DNA from 3 places in the Streptomyces sp. NPDC087859 genome. Region 2 is predicted to be linked to each of the others. Evidence: riboswitches for the same ligand, from Rfam matches in the RefSeq annotation. Region 2 holds a riboswitch; each other region holds the start of a gene.

Region 1 (3,228 bases), on a different contig from region 2:
CCAGCTGGCGCGCACGCGTCACCTCGACATCGAGGATTTCCGCGATGTCGGGGAGGGTGAGCCAGGCGGGGACGAGAGCATCGATCTTTGCGTCAATCTCGGTCACGGCATCAAGCCTGCCATCCCGCACCGACAGTCGGAAGCCAGACCCCTGCGACCTGGGCTTTCGCACTACACCGTTGCCGCTTTCAGCGGTCGCGACGGGTCCGCCAGCAGCTCCGGGTCCAGCTCCGGCCCCGCCTCGATCAGCCGCCGTCCCTGTGCCAGGTCCCGGGGCCGGCCCACCGCCAGCAGGGCGACGAGGCGGTTCTCGCGCAGCCAGCAGACCGTCCAGGCCGGGCCGGACGGGTCGCCGCGCCACAGGACCGTGTCGGCGGAGGTGTGGTGGCCGACGTACTGGACGAAGCGGCCGAACTGCTCGGACCAGAAGTACGGCACGGGGTCGTAGACCGCGGGCGTCTCGCCGATGATGTTCGCCGCCACCGTTCGCGGGCCCTGGAGGGCGTTGTCCCAGTGGTGGACCAGCAGCCGCTCGCTGTACCTTCCCGAAGGGAAGGACGCGCAGTCGCCGACCGCGTAGACGTCCGGCGCGGACGTGCGCAGCCGGTCGTCGGCCACGACCTCGCCGTGCGCGCCGAGTTCGATGCCCGAGCCGGCCAGCCAGACCGTGGCGGGGCGGGCGCCGATGCCGACCACGACGGCATCCGCGGGCAGCCGCGTGCCGTCGTCCAGGAGGACCTCTCCGGGCCGCACCCGCTCCACGCGCGCGTGGGTGCGCAGCTCGGCACCGGCGTCGGCGTACCAGGACGACATCGGCGCGGCCACCTCCGCGGGCAGCGCCCCCGCGAGCGGCCGTTCGGCGGCCTCCACGACCGTGACCGCGCAGCCCGCCTCCCGCGCGGCGGTGGCGAACTCGGCGCCGATCCAGCCCGCGCCGACCACCACGATGTCGTGCTGCCGGGCGAGTACGGGCCGCAGCCGCTCGGCGTCGTCGAGGGTGCGCAGCAGATGCACGCCGGGGACGCCCTCCGCGCCGGGCAGCCGGATCGGTTCGGCACCGGTGGCGAGGACCAGGACGTCGTACGGCACGGGCCCGCACTCGGTGTCGAGTTCGTGCTCGGCGGGGCGGACGCCCAGCACCTCGCGGCCCAGTTCCAGTGCGATACCGAGTGCCTCGAAGTCGACGTCGAAGGCGGAGCCCTCGGCCTTGCCGAGCAGTACGGCCTTCGACAGCGGCGGCCGGTCGTACGGCTGATGCGGCTCCGCGCCGATGAGGGTCACGGTGCCGGTGAAGCCCTGTTCGCGCAGGGCCACCGCGGTCTGTACGCCGGCCATGCCCGCGCCGACCACGACCACGCGCCGCTGAGACTGCTCCGTCTGCTCGCTCACCGGATCACCATAGACAACTGACAATTTGTCAGTCAGCGGTCCTGCACCGTGACCTGCTCCACAACGCTCGTCCCGCTGCCCGGCTGCGACTCCCACTCCCAGCGCTCCTCCAGCCGCACCCGCCCGTCCGGCAGTTCGACGACCGTGGACACGCAGTGCCCCGATGAGGTCGTCCCGTCGTGCTTGAGCTGGACGTACCGGAAGTCGAGCCGGTCGCCCTCGCGGGTGCCGACCAGATGCCCGCGCACGACGTCGCCGCCCGTGTACTCGGCCCAGATCTCGCCGCTCTTCTCGTGGTACGCGAACCGGGTGCGGGTACCCACCTGACCTGGGGCCTGGTCGGCGACGGGGGCGAGGACGAGGCCGTCCAGCGAGCGGGGCATGGCAGCAGGCTCCCTTACACAAGCGCAAAACCAAGAGCTAGGGTGGCCAACGTAGAGCACTCGCGGGAGCCCGGACGCACCGGGCTGAGAGGGAGGCTGGCGGCCTCCGACCGTACGAACCTGATCCGGGTCATGCCGGCGAAGGGAGGGGCTGGACGCCCATGTCCTCACGTACGTCAGACGTCCTCGTCGTCGGGGGCGGAATCATCGGCCTCGTCACGGCCTGGCGGGCCGCGCAGCGCGGTTTCGCCACGGCCGTCGTCGATCCCGAACCGGGCGGCGGGGCCGCCCAGGTGGCCGCCGGGATGCTGGCCGCCGTCACGGAACTGCACTACGGCGAGCAGACCCTGCTGGGCCTGAACCTGGCCTCGGCCCGCCGCTATCCGGAGTTCGCGGCCGAGCTCACCGAGCTGACCGGCCACGACCTCGGCTACCGCCGCTGCGGCACGCTCGCCGTCGCACTGGACGCCGACGACCGTGCCCATCTGCGGGAACTGCACGCCCTGCAGCAGGAGTCGGGCCTGGATTCGGAGTGGCTGTCCGGGCGGGAGTGCCGGCGCCTGGAGCCGATGCTCGCACCGGGTGTGCGCGGCGGGCTGCGGGTCGACGGCGACCATCAGATCGACCCCCGGCGGCTGATCAAGGCGCTGCTGGCCGCCTGCGAGCGGGCGGGCGTGGTCTTCCACCGCCTCTGGGCCGAGCGCCTGGACCTCGTGGCGGACCGGGCCGCCGGCATCACGGCCACCGACGGCACCCGGCTGGGCGCGGCCCAGGTGGTGCTCGCCGCCGGCAGCCTCAGCGGGCGGCTCGCCGGTGTCCCCGACGAGGTCCTGCCGCCGGTGCGCCCCGTGAAGGGGCAGGTGCTGCGGCTGACCGTGCCACAGCGGTACGCGCCCTTCCTGAACCGGACCGTGCGGGCCGTGGTCCGTGGCAGCCAGGTCTATCTGGTGCCGCGCGAGAACGGCGAGCTGGTGATCGGGGCGACCAGCGAGGAGCAGGGCTGGGACACCTCGGTGACCGCGGGCGGGGTGTACGAGCTGCTGCGCGACGCCCATGAGCTGGTGCCGGGCATCACGGAGCTGCCGCTCACGGAGACCCGCGCGGGACTGCGCCCCGGTTCCCCCGACAACGCTCCGCTGCTCGGACCGACCGAGCTCCCGGGGCTGCTCCTGGCGACCGGCCACTATCGCAACGGTGTGCTGCTCACGCCGGTCACCGGCGACGCGATGGCCCATGTGCTGACCACGGGTGAACTGCCGGACGAGGTCCGCGCCTTCACCCCCCGGCGTTTCACCTTCACGGAGCTGCCCGCATGAACATCTCCGTCAACGGAGAGCCGCGGGAGATCGCTCCCGGCACGGCTCTCGACACCGTCGTGCGGGCCCTCGCCCCGGCCCCCGCCGGAGTGGCCGCGGCCCTCAACGAAACCGTCGTCCCGCGCGGACACTGGCCGTCG
Region 2 (3,228 bases):
TCGCGCCCGCCGAGGCGGACACGCTGGGTGAGGTCCTGATCCGCCTTCAGGTCGGTGTCGACCAGGCGCTGTTCCGCTCCTCGGCGGCGCCGCTCATCGCTTTCCTCGACCGCACCGACAAGTTGGTGCCGCTGGGCCAGGAGGGTGCGCTCGCCGACTTCGACGCCCACCTCGATGAGGCCCTGGACCGGATTCTGGCGGAGGAACAGAGCGCGGGCTGAAGCGTTACGGCCATGAGGGGGGCGTAACGCTTCAGCGCGGGCGTGGGGCCCGCGCAGGAACGCTTCTCCTCCGGCGGGGCCTGGGGCATGCCACAGCGGCTGTACGTCGCCGTACAGCCCTTCCTACGGCGACGCGGGCGCCGACGTCAGCGCTTGCGCCGCCGCCCGTGCCCACCTCGTGCCGCCGTCGGCTGGGTGCCGGCCGACATCGACTGGGCTCCCGCCGGAGCCGGCCGACCGCCCGCCGGTGCCGTCCCGGAGCCAGCGGGTGCAGGCCGGTCGGCCGCCACCACCAGGGCCGCGAGGGCGGTCGTCACCGGCACGGACGCGACCAGGCCGATCGATCCAACCAGCGTGCGCACGATCTCCTCGGCGACGAGCTCGCTGTTGGCGACGGTCCCCACGCTGCTCTGTGCGATGGAGAAGAGCAGCAGCAGCGGCAGGGCGGCGCCCGCGTAGGCGAGGACGAGCGTGTTGACGACGGACGCGATGTGGTCGCGGCCGATGCGGATGCCCGCGCGGTACAGATCGCGCCAGCCCATCGACGGATTGGCCTCGTGCAGCTCCCAGACCGCCGACGTCTGGGTGACCGTCACATCGTCGAGGACACCGAGCGAACCGATGATGACACCGGCGAGCAGCAGACCGCTCATGTCGATCGACGGGTACAGGCCGTGGATCAGGCCGGTGTTGTCGTCCGTGTTGCCGGTGAGCGCGGCCCAGTCGATGAACAGCGAGCCGAGCACGCCGATCAGCAGCAGCGAGATCAGCGTGCCGAGCACGGCCACGGATGTTCTCGCCGACAGTCCATGGCACAGATACAGGGCGATCAGCATGATGGCGCTCGCCCCGACCACGGCCACGACCAGCGGGTTCGAGCCCTGCAGGATCGCGGGCAGGATGAAGAAGTTCAGGATCATGAAGCTGATGGCCAGCGCGACCAGCGCCATGACGCCCCGCAACCGCCCGACGACCACGACGGCGAGTGCGAAGATGCCGGCGAGCAGCGCCATGGGGAGCCTGCGGTTCACGTCGGTGACCGAGTACTGCAGGTCCTTGGGAGCGGAGGGCTCGTAGGCGACCACGACCTTCTCGCCCTGGTCCAACTGCCGTGACTGGTCCGGCTGCACGATCTCGGTGAACGTACGGCCCTTGTCGTCGCCGGTGTCGACGCGGATCGTCGCCTTCTTGCAGTCGCCGTCGGCCTGCTGCTGGGCGGAGGAGCCCTCGGCGGTGGAGGTGTCGCCGGTCGGGGTCTCGCCCGAGGCGTTGACCGACTTGCAGCTCACGCTCACGACCTTGGTGACCGTGGCCTGCTGGGTCTGCCGGTCGAAGCCGACGCCGGTGCGCTCATGACCCGGCGCGCCCCCCGGCCACAGCACGACGAGCCCGACGATCACGGCGACGCCGAAGGGGATGAGGATCGCGGCGATGACCTTGCGCAGGTGCTTGGAGACGGGGGCCGCCGGGCCGTGACTGTGGCTGTGCGAATGACCGTGTCCGCCGCCACCGCCACCGCCACCGCCGGTGCCACCGACTGTGCCCCCGCCACCGGAACCGGGGCCATGCCCATGCCTGTGCCCGCCATCGCCACCGGCCTCGTGCCCGTGGCCGCCGGAACCGGTCCCCTGCTCGAACCGGCCGCCCGATCCGGGCTCCTGGCCGAACCCGTCACCGGTGCCGTTTCCCTGCTCGTACCAGTCGCCGGAGCCCGGGCCCGGGCCGTACCCGCCGCCCTGCCCGTCGGCGGGTCCGGGTCTGTTGCCGGGCCCGTTGCCGGAGCCGGGCCTGCGAGGAGGCTCGGGCGGTGGGAACGGGGGCTGATGTGTCGTGGTCACCGACCGATCATCGCAAGAACGACAGGGGCCCTCTGTTCACCGCGCCCGAATTGACGCTAGCGTGGGGGCACCTTTGTACACGCGGGAGCTCGGAGCACCGGGCTGAGAGGGCGCTGACCTCCGTCCCAGCGATGTTTCACGTGGAACATCGTCACCAGCGAGTGACGTTCCACACGAAACGTCGGCAGACGGAAGCCGCTGCGTCGACCGCCGAACCTGTTACCGGGTAATGCCGGCGTAGGGAGTAGGTCTCATGACCATCAAGGACGCGCGCACGCCTGCCTTCAGCCAGGACGAAAAGCCCATTCAGGGCGAACAGTCCGCGGAGGTCGGGAAGTCCATCGGCTGGCACAAGGCGTATGTCGAGGGCTCGCGCCCCGATGTGCGGGTGCCGGTCCGTCAGGTGCACCTCACCAACGGGCAGTCGGTCACGCTGTACGACACATCGGGTCCGTACACCGATCCCCTGGTCGATACCGACGTCCGGCGGGGTCTGGCTCCGCTCCGGGAGAACTGGATCATCGCCCGCGGCGACACCGAGGAGTACGCGGGCCGTCCCGCCCGCCCCGAGGACGACGGCATCAAGCACACCTCGCCGCGGGGCGGCAACCTCCGCAACCTCGACGCGGTCTTCCCCGGGCGGCCCCGGCTACCGCGCCGTAGCCGCGACGGTGGAGCGGTCACGCAGCTCGCCTACGCGCGCCGAGGCGAGATCACGCCGGAGATGGAGTACGTGGCCCTGCGGGAGAACCTGGCCCCCGAAGTCGTCCGGGAGGAGATCGCGGCGGGCCGCGCGGTCCTCCCGGCCAACGTCAACCACCCCGAGATCGAGCCGATGATCATCGGCAAGCGGTTCCTGGTGAAGGTCAACGCCAACATCGGCAACTCCGCGGTGACCTCCTCCATCGAGGAGGAGGTCGAGAAGATGACCTGGGCGACCCGCTGGGGCGCCGACACGGTCATGGATCTGTCCACCGGCCGCAACATCCACACCACGCGCGAGTGGGTGCTGCGCAACTCCCCCGTCCCCATCGGTACGGTGCCGCTCTACCAGGCACTGGAGAAGGTGGACGGCAAGGCCGAGGAACTGACCTGGGAGATCTACAAGGACACGGTCATCGAGCAGGCCGAGCAGGGCGTGGACTATATGACGGTCCACGCGGGCGTCC
Region 3 (3,228 bases), on a different contig from region 2:
TGCCGTCGTCCGTGTCGTCGTTGATCTTGTCGAGGTTCTTCTCGATGGTGTCGATGGAATCGTCGGTCTTCGACGGGTCCTTCGCCGCGTCCCAGCCCGCCTCGTGGATCGCCTTGAGACTGTCGGCGATCGTGTCGGCGTTGGTGAGACAGTCGAGCGCGTCGTCGGTGTTCTCGCAGCCGGTGAGGAGGCCGGCGGTCAGGGTGACGGCGGCGACGGTGGTGGCGATGGCGGCGATACGGCGTCCGCGCCGGCGGTTGGCGGCCATGGAACGGGTCCCCTCCTGGAAGGCACAGGGCGCTGCTGCGATCTGTGTGCCGTCCACGATTCCGCCGTAGGGTCCCCTGCTACGAGGCAGCTGCCTCCCGTATGAGGCGTGGAGCGGACTACACCGTGAAGGGCGGGGAGTATGCGAGTGCCGGACAGCCTGGACCGACTGCGGGAGTGGCTGGAGCGGAACGGGATTCCTCAGGAGTCCTGGGGGACCGGTGGGACCAAGTCCGTACAGCACCTGTGGGACGAGATCGAGGCGGGGGAGACGACCTTGGACTCCGAGCCGCCGTTGCGTCGCGTCACCGTCGTCTCCCTGCGCGTCCGGCAGGGCGGCAAGGAGCTCGTGGAGATCGCGCAGCTGATGGCCGACGGGACCTGGCGCTCCAGGAACGAAGCCCCCGCCGAGAAGATGAAGCCCGGCGAGGAAGCGGCGGACACGGCACGGCGGTGCGTGGCCGAGGAACTCGGAGTCGAGGGCCCCGGAGTCGTCGTGGGCGCCGTGTCCGAACGGCGTCTGCGCCGGGACTCCTCGCCGTCGTATCCGGGTCTGGCGTCCGAGTACGTCTTCCACGACGTCGAGGTCCAGGTGCCGGGTCTCGCCTCGGGGAACTTCTGGACGCGGGAGGCCGGCGACGGGGTGGTTTCCGCCCATCTCTGGGCGTGGCGGTAGCCGACTGGGGCACTCCGGTTGATCTGCGACACTGGTATGACCATGCCCAAGCCCGGAGAACTCACTTTCGTCGCCCCCCGCGGAGCCAAGAAGCCGCCGCGGCACCTTGCCGATCTCACGCCTGCCGAGCGCAAGGATGTCGTGGCCGAGATCGGTGAGAAGCCGTTCCGTGCCAAGCAGCTCTCGCAGCACTACTTCGCGCGGTACGCGCACGATCCGGAGCAGTGGACCGACATCCCGGCCGCGGCCCGGCCCAAGCTCCAGGAGGCGCTGCTTCCCGAGCTGATGACCGTCGTACGGCATCTGTCGACCGACCAGGGGACCACGCGCAAGACGCTGTGGCGGCTGTTCGACGGGACGCTCGTGGAGTCGGTGCTGATGCGGTACCCGGACCGGGTCACCATGTGCATCAGCTCGCAGGCCGGGTGCGGGATGAACTGTCCCTTCTGCGCGACCGGGCAGGCCGGGCTCGACCGGAATCTGTCCACCGCCGAGATCGTCCATCAGATCGTGGACGGGATGCGGGCGCTGCGCGACGGGGACGTGCCCGGCGGGCCCGCGCGGCTCTCCAACATCGTCTTCATGGGCATGGGTGAGCCGCTCGCCAACTACAAGCGGGTCGTGCAGTCCATCCGTGCCCTCACCGACCCCGCCCCCGACGGGCTCGGCATCTCGCAGCGGGGCATCACCGTCTCGACCGTCGGTCTGGTGCCGGCCATCCACCGGTTCGCCGACGAGGGCTTCAAGTGCCGGCTCGCGATCTCGCTGCACGCGCCGGACGACGAGCTGCGCGACACCCTCGTCCCCGTGAACACGCGGTGGAAGGTGCGCGAGGTCCTCGACGCCGGGTTCGAGTACGTCGAGAAGTCGGGGCGCCGGCTCTCCATCGAGTACGCGCTCATCCGGGACATCAACGACCAGGCCTGGCGTGGTGACCGGCTCGGGCGGCTGCTCAGGGGCAAGCCCGTGCATGTGAACCTCATTCCGCTGAACCCGACTCCCGGGTCCAAGTGGACCGCCTCCCGGCCCGAGGACGAGAAGGCCTTCGTCGAGGCGATCGCCGCGCACGGGGTGCCCGTCACCGTTCGGGACACCCGTGGGCAGGAGATCGACGGGGCCTGCGGTCAGCTGGCGGCGGGCGAGCGGTAGCCTGAGCCCGTACGTACATCTTCATATTCCGACAGGGGAGCGCCACAGCGCTGAGAGTGCGGCAATCGGGCCGCAGACCCTCTGAACCTCGCCCAGGTCATTCTGGGTAGGAAGTTCGGTCATCACTCAAGCTGTTGCGCCCTGCCCGGAGCCCCTCAGAGGTTCCGGGCAGGGCCGCGTCTCTTCCTGGTCACCCCAGGAGGAATCCAGTGAGCATCACCAAGAAGGCCACGGTCTTCGCCGTCGGGTTCGGTCTCGTCGCGCTCTCCGCGTGCGGGTCGTCCGACAGCGACACCGACAGTGGTGGCGGCGGCTCCAAGACCGTCACCCTCGTCAGCCACAACTCGTGGGCCGTCTCCAAGAGCGTCCTCGCCGCGTTCGAGAAGGAGTCCGGGTACAAGGTCAAGGTCCTCGAGGACGGCGACGCCGGGCAGGCCGTCAACAAGGCCATCCTGACCAAGGACAACCCGCAGGGCGACGTCTTCTTCGGCGTCGACAACACCCTGCTGTCGCGGGCCCTGGACAACGGGCTCTTCCAGTCGTACGAGGCCAAGGGATCCGACCTGATCCTGCCCGAGTACCGGGTCGACGAGGACCAGCACAGGGTCACGCCGATCGACACCGGCGACATCTGCGTCAACTACGACAAGGCGTACTTCACCGAGCACGAGCTGGACCCGCCGACCTCGTTCGACGACCTGGTCAAGCCCGCCTACAAGAACCTCCTCGTCACCGAGAACGCCTCCACCTCCTCGCCCGGCCTGGGATTCCTCCTCGGGACCGCCGCCAAGTACGGCGACAGCGGCTGGGAGGGCTACTGGACCAAGCTCAAGGCCAACGGCGTGAAGGTCGTCGACGGCTGGGAGCAGGCCTACAACGAGGAGTTCTCGGGGTCCGCCGGCGGCAAGAAGGCCAAGGCCGACCGGCCGCTCGTCGTCTCGTACGCCTCCTCGCCGCCCGCCGAGGTCATCTACGCCGACCCGAAGCCGACGACCGCGCCGACCGGGGTCGCCGAGGGGACCTGCTTCCGGCAGGTCGAGTACGCGGGCCTGCTGAGCAACGCCGAGAACGGCAAGGGCGGCAAGGCGCTCCTCGACTTCCTGCTCACCAAGCGGTTCCAGGACGACATGCCGCTG

What was found. Region 2 has a riboswitch for thiamine pyrophosphate ahead of thiC (phosphomethylpyrimidine synthase ThiC). Riboswitches for the same ligand answer to the same signal wherever they lie in the genome.
Region 1: it holds a riboswitch for thiamine pyrophosphate, as region 2 does, so the genes downstream of both, thiO (glycine oxidase ThiO) here and thiC (phosphomethylpyrimidine synthase ThiC) in region 2, are expected to answer to the same signal.
Region 3: it holds a riboswitch for thiamine pyrophosphate, as region 2 does, so the genes downstream of both, ACIOHP_RS34050 (thiamine ABC transporter substrate binding subunit) here and thiC (phosphomethylpyrimidine synthase ThiC) in region 2, are expected to answer to the same signal.

Annotation. Positions count from the first base shown of each region.
Region 1 is NZ_JBIUUU010000006.1:462,868-466,095, forward strand. Features, by position in the region: gene ACIOHP_RS17445 (Rv2175c family DNA-binding protein) at 1-106, opposite strand, end outside; gene ACIOHP_RS17450 (NAD(P)/FAD-dependent oxidoreductase) at 172-1,389, opposite strand; gene ACIOHP_RS17455 (hypothetical protein) at 1,422-1,772, opposite strand; TPP riboswitch at 1,825-1,936, shown strand; gene thiO (glycine oxidase ThiO) at 1,934-3,088, shown strand; gene thiS (sulfur carrier protein ThiS) at 3,085-3,228, shown strand, end outside.
Region 2 is NZ_JBIUUU010000002.1:191,171-194,398, reverse strand. Features, by position in the region: gene ACIOHP_RS04775 (SsgA family sporulation/cell division regulator) at 1-221, shown strand, start outside; gene ACIOHP_RS04770 (YibE/F family protein) at 368-2,059, opposite strand; TPP riboswitch at 2,131-2,320, shown strand; gene thiC (phosphomethylpyrimidine synthase ThiC) at 2,313-3,228, shown strand, end outside.
Region 3 is NZ_JBIUUU010000015.1:184,170-187,397, forward strand. Features, by position in the region: gene ACIOHP_RS34035 (hypothetical protein) at 1-268, opposite strand, end outside; gene ACIOHP_RS34040 (NUDIX domain-containing protein) at 416-943, shown strand; gene rlmN (23S rRNA (adenine(2503)-C(2))-methyltransferase RlmN) at 986-2,092, shown strand; TPP riboswitch at 2,116-2,223, shown strand; gene ACIOHP_RS34050 (thiamine ABC transporter substrate binding subunit) at 2,302-3,228, shown strand, end outside.